DNA from 3 places in the Microbulbifer sp. ABF4_107 genome. Region 1 is predicted to be linked to each of the others. Evidence: predicted binding sites of a transcription regulator. Region 1 holds the regulator's gene; each other region holds the start of a gene.
What was found. Region 1 encodes LexA, which represses DNA repair genes until DNA is damaged. Its sites were predicted from a motif close to ACTGTNTNTANANACAGT; they were not measured.

Region 1 (3,099 bases):
GAACTCCACATTGAATTTAATCGACGTCGCCGGCGTTGTTTCCCGGCATGGGCGCAGTGAGCATGGCAACGGCCGCGGGCGCCAGGCGCGCCAGGGTCTCCTCGAGACTGCTCTGGGCGCCAAAATCTTCCCGTAGGATAGCTTCAATGGCGTCAAAGCTCGAAAGAGAAAAGACCGTAGCGCCAAGCATGAAGTAGAGACGCCAGTAGAAGGTCACCGGGTCAACGTGCGGCAGAGCCGCCGCCAACTGCCCGGCAAAGCGCCGGTAGCTGTCACCGTAGCGGGATACGATAAAACGCCGCAAGTGCCCCTGGGACTGGGTATACGCCAGACCGAGCAATCGCATAAAGCGTTTCGGGTCGCGCCCCTGACTGGCCAGACCGGCCAGCGCCACCCGGTACAGGCTTTGCAGCAGATCATCCAGTTGCAGTGGCTCACCAGCCCCCGCCCTGCGCGCAAGCTCCTGATCGAGAGTGGCCGTAAAAGGTGTAAGGAACCGCTCGAAAACAGCCTGAATCAGTTCTTTTTTAGAACCGAAATGGTAGTTCACCGCTGCCAGGTTCACCCCGGCGGTACTGGTGATGGTACGCAGGGAGGTCTCGGTAAAGCCCCGCTCCGCGAACAGGACTTCAGCGGCGTCCAGAATACGATGGACTGTGTCTGACTGACTCATGCCGATTTCACACCAATTCAAACCAACAATTTAAACGCTTGTTTTACCGCGAGACTAGCACAGTCCGCCGACGATGAAACCTGCGCAAGCCATTCTCCACCCCGCGGGAGTACCAAGCTTGCGTCCACCACATTAGAACGAGTGTACAAGTTCTGAAAGCGCCGGGATGGAACTGAAGGCGAAGACAACAAAGCAGTAAAAGAGGAGGAGCACGCCATGGCACGAATCGCTCCGGAAATTGGCAGTTGGTTTGAAAATTTTGATACTGGCGACCTGTTTGAAGTGGTTGCCGTTGACCATCCCGCCCGCACGATCGAAATTCAGTATGTGGACGGCAGCCTGGACGAAATCGAGTTCCAGAACTGGCCGTCGCTACCAGTAATTGGCGCCGCCGCTCCGGAAGACGCCAATGCAGGTTATGGCACCTTTGCCGACGAAATGCAGGATGAGGAAGACGCAGGCTACCGCAGCCCGATCTTTTCTCCCGCGCAAAGCGTCATTGACCGGCTTGAAGGAGATTCGTTTCCGGGTACTGACGAGGGCTACTGACGGATCGCTCCGGCCAGTGCCCGCCGTCATCGTGCCGCGAGTCCACCGCAACCCCGCAATCGGGCAATGATTGCGCGCCCCTGAAATCTGTATATAATCACAGCAACTGTATATAAATACAGACAACAGGAAGGAGCCCATGACAAACCTCACTGCACGCCAGGCTCAGGTACTGGAACTGATCAAATCCTATCTGGATGATACGGGCTACCCGCCCACCCGAGCCGAAATTGCCCAGGAGCTGGGCTTCCGCTCACCCAATGCCGCGGAAGAACACCTGAAAGCCTTGGCCCGCAAAGGCGCGATTGAAATGGTCGCTGGCGCTTCCCGCGGTATTCGAATTCCCGACTACAACAGTGGTTTACCCATTGTTGGCCGCGTTGCCGCCGGCAACCCGATTCTGGCGGAAGAAAATATCGAAGAGTACTGCGAAATTCCCGCGGAATTTTTTCACCCACCCGCGGACTACCTGTTGCGCGTACACGGCATGAGCATGAAAGATGCGGGTATTCTCGACGGCGATTTACTGGCCGTGCAGCGCACTGACAATATTCGCAATGGGCAGATCGTTGTTGCGCGCATCGAGGACGAAGTCACCGTGAAGCGCTTTAAACGTCGCGGCAATCAGGCCACCGTGCAGCTGCTGCCGGAGAATCAGGACTTTGATGTGATCGAAGTGGACATGCGGGACCGCAGCTTTGCCATTGAAGGTTTGGCGGTGGGCGTGATTCGCCAGAACCCGATTTGATAATGGCGGTTCGGAGCGACGAGCCCGCAGGTTTTCTGGATCCCGGCCTTCGCCGGGATGACAAGTCGCCAAACATCCCGTGTCTCGCACTTCGAACATAAAAAAACAGGGCTTTTGCCCTGTTTTTTTATGTCTGCGAATTAACCACGGAATGTTCAGTGAATCGTGTGCTCGGCCAGATCCACCTCTTCTTCCTCAAACGGCTCCGGCTCCATCTCGTTGATGTCCTGTACCGCTTCGATCCCCGCCTCCAGCATGGCACGGGCCACCGCCACCTTGTGCTCGCGCAGGAAATGCTGGCTCTCGTCCGAGAAATGAATACGCACCAGCGGTTCTCCCTTGTGACCAGCGCGTCGCAACGCTACATCACCATTGGACAACTCGATGATTTCGTAAGTCTCGGTAGACATTCACTTCTCCACTAACCGCGTAATTTGGAGCCAGTGTACCACACCCTACCACTCCTGACTGTGGGCCCTCTGGCGCTGGATCAGCTCGAAAAGGGACTGGTACCACTGCTGCACCCGCTCACGGGTGAGAGGCTGGTCAGGGGCCTCGGCCGCGCTATCCAGTTGGCGTACCGGGATGATGGACTGGACGGTGGCAGCAGGTTTGGAGGGCGCCGCCTGCGCAGCAGAACCGGTAGAGCCAGAGCTTACTGAACCAGAGGCGCTCAGTACCCACAATTTACGCCAGGCTGCGAAGAGCCCCGCAAACCAGCTATCGGGGTTTTCTGCGAGACTGACCAGCTCATTGGCTTCACCACTGAATTTGCCACGCTGGGACACCAGGGACGCCAGCGCCTGCGCTGTTTCCGGCTCAGCACCGGCCGCAAAACCCAACTGCATCTGATGCCCCTGCTCCGCCAGAAACGCACGGTAACCACGCCACAACTGCAGCACCGCCGCTTCCAGCAGGGAGGACTCCAGCAACGGCGTATTGCCCGCTTCCGCGCTGGATTGCAGCAGCAGCTGGGCCTTACGCAGCGCCGAAGCGACGGTACCGGTATAGGGATTACTCAAACTGCATACCTCTGGGATTCTGGATCCCGGCCTTCGCCGGGATGACGGATAGGTCTGGATCCCGTTACCGGATCAAGTCCGGCACAGGCTCTTCGCCGGGATGACGG
Region 2 (3,099 bases), 1.8 Mb from region 1:
CACCGGCTGTTCCGGCTAAAACCGAGACACCGGCGGGCGCCGGCATGGTAACGGGGGCCAAGGCCAGTTTCCATGACAGTTCGGGAATTTGCGGTCAGGGACAGGGGAGCCGGGGTCGAAGCGCGGCGCTGACCGAACGATCAGTCCGTGTCAGTGTTTCTCTTCCCGCAGATTGTAGAGGCCTTTCTTCAGCTTCAGCAGGTGTTCCTGCAGCTGTGGACCCTTGCGCTGGGCGACGCCGATCGCGAGGACATCGATCACCACCAGGTGGGCGATGCGCGACGAGAGCGGTGTGTACAGTTCGATATCTTCTTCCACGTCCACTTCCAGCGGGATGCTGGACTGGCGTGTCATGGGTGAGCCGCTGGGGCCGAGGCCGATTACGGTGGCGCCCTGCTGCTTGGCCATTTCCATGGAGCGCAGCAGCGAGGAGGTGCGGCCGCTCTGGGAGATGGCGACCACCACGTCGCCGGGCTGCATGCTCATCGCGGACATGCTCTGCATATGGTGGTCGGAGTGGGCGGCGGTGGCCATCTGCAGGCGGAAGAATTTGTGCTGGGCGTCGGCGGCTACGGCACCGGAGGCACCGAAACCGAAGAATTCAACCCGTTTGGAAGCAGCGATGGCGGCGACAGCGGCTTCTAGGGCGCGGCCGTCGATCTTGTCGCGCACGTTCAGCAGGGTGTCGACGGTGGAGTCGAAGACCTTGCGTTTGTATTCGGCGATGGTGTCGGTTTCGGTGACGGCGATCTGGCCGAAGCTGGGGCTGGAGGCGAGCTGCTGGGCCAGGTTCAGCTTGAATTCCTGGAAGCCGGAACAGCCGACGGCGCGGCAGAAGCGCACGACCGTGGGTTCGCTCACCTGGGCTTCGGTGGCGAGATCGACGATCCGCATATGAATGATTTCGCCGGGATTGGCGAGGATATATTCCGCAACCTTACGCTCAGATTTGCGCATGGAACTCAGCTGTTCGCTGATCTTCTGCGTGACTTCCGCTGGCTTCACGACAACACCTTCTCTGGTTCAAGCTGTGCAGTTTAGCGGCATGGCTCGGTGCTGGCGAGCCTTCCATTGGCCTGATACTTGTCCTGTGGCGGCCCTGCTACCGGGTCTGTCTGTGCGAGACACGGGCTAGGCGCCCCCCCTCAACCCATCCCTGGGGGCTCTTCCGCGAGGTCCCTCTCGCAGAAGGTCTCGCACAGACAGACCCGGCATCAGGGCTTTCGCATCGAATTTCAGTGGTTCAAAACCCTGTTTATATACCCAGTTATCACAAAACCCCTGATACAATCCGCCCCATGGACGTATCTGAACTCTTAGACCCCCTCAACGACCCCCAGCGCGAAGCCGTCGCGGCGCCGCCGGGCAATCAACTGGTTCTGGCCGGCGCCGGCTCGGGCAAAACCCGCGTGCTGGTGCACCGTATCGCCTGGCTGATGCAGGTGGAGGGGGCATCGCCCTACTCCATTATGGCAGTGACCTTTACCAACAAGGCCGCACGGGAGATGCGCGGGCGTATCGAGGAACTGCTGGGGGTGAATACCTTCGGTATGTGGGTGGGCACCTTTCACGGCCTCGCCCACCGCCTGCTGCGCGCCCACTGGCAAGAAGCGAAGCTGCCGCAGAATTTCCAGATTCTCGATTCCGACGATCAGCTGCGCCTGATCAAACGGGTGCAGAACGAGCTGGGGCTGGATGACAAGAAGTGGTCCCCACGGGAGACCCAGTGGTGGATTGGTGCACAGAAAGATGAGGGGGTTCGCCCGCAGTATATCCAGCTGACCGGCGATCCCTGGCTGCAGACCATGGTGCAAATTTACAGCGCCTATGAAGCGGCCTGTCAGCGCGCCGGTGTAGTCGACTTTGGCGAGCTGCTGCTGCGCGCCCACGAACTGTTGCGGGATAACGACGGCATACTCGCCCATTACCGCCGCCGTTTCCCCCATATCCTCGTCGACGAGTTTCAGGATACCAACACCATCCAATACGCTTGGCTGCGCCTGCTGGCCGGCGACCAGTGCACGATCACCGCGGTGGGTGACGACGACCAGTCCATTTACGGCTGGCGCGGGGCCAAAATCGAGAATATCCAGCACTTCGAGGCGGATCTGAAAGACGTGCAGACGGTGCGCCTGGAGCAGAACTACCGCTCCACCAGCACCATCCTGAACGCCGCCAACGCAGTGATCGCCCACAACTCCGGCCGCCTCGGCAAGGAGCTGTGGACCGAGGGCGACAAGGGCGAGCCCATCTCCCTCTACTCCGCCTACAACGAACAGGATGAGGCGCGGTTTATCGTCGAGCGTATCCAGGACTGGGTGCGCGACGGCAACCGCCGCGACAGCATTGCCATCCTGTATCGCTCCAATGCCCAGTCGCGGGTGCTGGAAGAAGGGCTGCTGCGCGAACAGGTGCCCTACCGCATCTATGGTGGCCAGCGCTTCTACGAGCGACTGGAGATCAAAAACGCATTGTCCTATATGCGCCTGATCACCAACCGCCACGATGACACTTCCTTTGAGCGGGTGGTGAATACCCCCACCCGCGGCATCGGCGCCCGTACCGTGGATACCGTGCGCGAATTCGCCCGCGAACACGGCTGTTCCATGTGGGATGCCGCCGCCAAGATGCTGCAACAGAAAGTCCTCGCCGCCCGCGCCGGCAATGCCCTGGCCAACTTTCTCAGCCTGATCGACGCGCTGGACGAAGAGAGCACCGACAAAACCCTCGACCATATCGCCGAGCTCGCCATCGAACAGACTGGCCTGCTCGACTTCCACGGCAAGGAAAAGGGTGAGAAGGGTCAGACCCGGGTGGAGAACCTGCAGGAACTGGTCAGCGCCTGTCGCGGCTTCGACGGCCTGCCCACCGTGGACGCTGATGGCGAGGCGGTGGACGAGGAAGAGATTCCACTGATCAACCAGTTCCTCGACAGCGCCGCGCTGGACGCCGGCGAAGGCCAGGCAGATGAGTTTGAAGACGCCGTGCAGCTGATGACCCTGCACTCCGCGAAGGGTCTGGAATTCCCACTGGTATTTATGGCCGGTGTGGAGGAAAACCTGTTCCCGCACAAGATGTCCGCCCAGGAACCCGGGCGCA
Region 3 (3,099 bases), 830 kb from region 1:
CTTCCACGCGGACTGAAAAATCAGTACCGGCAGGATGACGAAAAATACCAGCTGATGCAGGTTTTCCGCGCGCAGCCCGGTGTCGTAATCAAATACCGGTAACAACATTCCGGCAAGTACGCCGGCGATCAGACAACCAAGGGTGTTATCGCGCTTCAGAACACGGGCGATACCGAGACCGACCACTGCGGCCACCGCCATATACAGCCCCTGCCCAACCAGTGTGGTGACGCCTTCCATGCTCACGCTCTCTCTGTTGTGCGTATGTTTGTTGTGCCTGTGTAGAGCGTAACGCCGCTCAGATCTGATCGCGATCGCTGGCGATCACCGCCTTGGGCTTTCCTTCCGGCGCCAGGGTGGTCAGCGGGACCGGCACACCGCGCTCGTTGATGACCTCAACGTGAGCGCGGTGCAACAGGCGCGGTTCCGGTACGCCACAGGAGTGGGCGATGGTTCCCACCTCGTATTCCATATTGTGCGCGTAGTGATAGACACGCTCCGCTTTGTCCATGGGGTCCAGCCCCTGCTGTAAATCCGGGTTGTGTGTAGTGACGCCGGTGGGGCAGGTGTTTTTGTTGCACTGCATGGCCTGAATACAGCCGAGAGCGAACATAAATCCCCGCGCGCAGTTGACGAAGTCGGCCCCCATGGCGAGCGCCCAGGCCACCATCGACGGAGTGAGCAGTTTGCCCGCACAAATGATTTTAATGCGGTCGCGCAGACCGTATTCGGCGATCAGATCCACCACCAGGGGCAGGCTGCGATTCAGTGGCAGGCCCATGTAGTCCAACAGGCTCTGCGGCGCGGCACCGCTGCCGCCATCGGCACTGTCGATGGTGATAAAGTCCGGCGCGCTCTCGGCGCCGCGGCGCAAAATGGCCTCACACAGTTCGTGCAGCCAGTCGCTGTTGCCGATCACACATTTGAACCCGGTGGGCTTGCCGGTGACTTCGCGAATATGATTGAGCATATCCAGCAGCCCCTCGACGTCCTTGATTTCCGGGTGGCCATTGGGGCTGATTGAATCTTCTCCCACCGGTATGCCGCGCACATGGGCAATCTCCGGTGTCACCTTCACCCCCGGCAGGATACCGCCCTTACCGGGTTTTGCCCCTTGCGAGAGTTTCAGCTCGAACATTTTCACCTGCTCGTGCCCGGCAACCTCGCGCAGCTTTGCATCGGACAGATTGCCCTCGGCATCGCGCACGCCGTATTTGGCTGTGCCAATCTGAAACACGATGTCACAACCACCGGCCAGATGATGGGAAGACAGGCCTCCTTCCCCGGTGTTCAGCCAGATACCGGCTTTCGCCGCGCCTTTGGAAAGCGCAGTCACCGCCGGTACCGACAGGGCGCCGAAGCTCATGCCGGAAATATTAAATATCGAGCGGGTGGTATAGGGTCTGCGCGCAACACCCTCCCCCAGAGTGACCTCCCGCGCTGGTACTGCATCCTTGGCCAGAGTGGGAAACGGATGATTGAGAAAGACAATATCGCCGGGCTGATTCAGGGGGCGGGTGGAACCAAAGGCCAGGGTGGAATCCACATTCTTCGCTGCCCGATACACCCAGCTGCGCTGGGCGCGATTGAACGGCATCTCCTCCCGGTCGAGGGCAAAGAAATATTGGCGGAAGAACTCGCCCAAGTGCTCGAACTGATAGCGGAAACGCCCCAGTACCGGAAAATTGCGGCGGATCGCCTGCTTGGTCTGGCTGATATCCGACAGATACAGATACACCACATACAGCACCAGCACCACCAGCCCGAAGGCAAACAGCATGGCGAATATCTGGAGCACCTTGACCGCAAATGCATAGATAGCGGCGACAGATTGAAGATCCATTCCCTAGTTCCTGATGGCTGGTTTTTAGCGCGTACTGATCGGTCATTGTAAGTGCTGGGGAACGCGCTTGCACCGTCTGCGGCCTGGCAATAAACTGTACAAACATACAGCCAAGCACCGAATACCCAACGTGGCCAATGACGCTCCCGACAACCCCACCCAACCCCTCAAGGGCCGCGGAGCCATCAGTAACCTGGCGGGACGCTTTGTAGATCAGGTTAGCAGCCGCGAGAGTGACGGCTGGGAGACCCTGCTGGAACCTCAGGAGCGGATCGAGACAGTAGCGATTGAGGAGAAGGCGAAATCGATCATCGCCACCAATAACTCACCGGATATTCCCTTCACCCAGTCGATCAACGCCTACCGGGGCTGTGAGCATGGCTGTGTTTATTGCTACGCCCGCCCGGCCCACGCTTATATGGACCTGTCGCCCGGGCTCGATTTTGAAACGCGGCTGTTCTACAAGCCCAATGCGGTGGAACTGCTGGAATCGGCACTGCGCAAAAAGAGCTACCAGTGCAGCCCCATCGCCATGGGTACCAATACCGACCCCTACCAGCCGCTCGAGAAAGACAAACAGATCACTCGCCGGATACTGGAAACCCTGCAACGCTATCGCCACCCGGTCACCCTCGTCACCAAGAGCCAGCTGATCCTGCGTGACCTGCCCATTCTGGCGGAAATGTCCCGGGACAATCTGGTGCACGTGGGCATCAGCGTAACCACACTGGACAACGAACTGAAACGCAGGCTGGAGCCGCGCACCGCAGGACCGGCGGCGCGCCTGCGCACCATTGAAGCGCTGGCCAATGCCGGCATTCCCACCGCAGTGATGGCCGCGCCGATGATTCCCGCCCTCAACGATTCGGAACTGGAACAGATACTCACGCGCGCCCACGCGGCAGGTGCCATCCACGCCGCCTATATTCTGCTGCGGCTGCCTTTTGAGGTAGCGCCCCTGTTTCGCCAGTGGCTGGCGGAGCACTACCCCGAGCGGGCGCAACACGTCATGAGCCTGGTGCAACAGAGTCGCGGAGGTAAGGACAACCAGGCGGAATTTGGACAGCGCCAGCGCGGTACCGGCGTATTTGCCCAGTTACTGCGGCAGCGATTTCGGATAACCTGTCGCAAGCTGGGGCTGAATGCACGCAAGCTGGACCTGGACTGCAGCCAGTTCACCCTGCCACCCCAGTCCGGGGATCAGCAGAGTCTGTTTTAATCGCTTTTTATCGACGGTAGTGTTTTGTCCGACTGGT

Region 2: uvrD (DNA helicase II) is a predicted target of LexA. The motif match lies at 1,251-1,268, and genes of this name have one in related genera.
Region 3: ACYX4K_RS08855 (PA0069 family radical SAM protein) is a predicted target of LexA. The motif match lies at 1,937-1,954, and genes of this name have one in related genera.

Annotation. Positions count from the first base shown of each region.
Region 1 is NZ_CM149983.1:1,311,454-1,314,552, reverse strand. Features, by position in the region: gene ACYX4K_RS05400 (TetR/AcrR family transcriptional regulator) at 17-673, opposite strand; gene ACYX4K_RS05395 (DUF6763 family protein) at 890-1,222, shown strand; gene lexA (transcriptional repressor LexA) at 1,362-1,970, shown strand; gene ACYX4K_RS05385 (hypothetical protein) at 2,126-2,380, opposite strand; gene ACYX4K_RS05380 (hypothetical protein) at 2,426-2,992, opposite strand.
Region 2 is NZ_CM149983.1:3,752,368-3,755,466, forward strand. Features, by position in the region: gene hexR (transcriptional regulator HexR) at 151-1,005, opposite strand; gene uvrD (DNA helicase II) at 1,299-3,099, shown strand, end outside.
Region 3 is NZ_CM149983.1:2,144,528-2,147,626, forward strand. Features, by position in the region: gene ACYX4K_RS08845 (cation:proton antiporter) at 1-240, opposite strand, end outside; gene ACYX4K_RS08850 (FMN-binding glutamate synthase family protein) at 299-1,843, opposite strand; gene ACYX4K_RS08855 (PA0069 family radical SAM protein) at 1,974-3,062, shown strand; gene ACYX4K_RS08860 (GIY-YIG nuclease family protein) at 3,087-3,099, shown strand, end outside.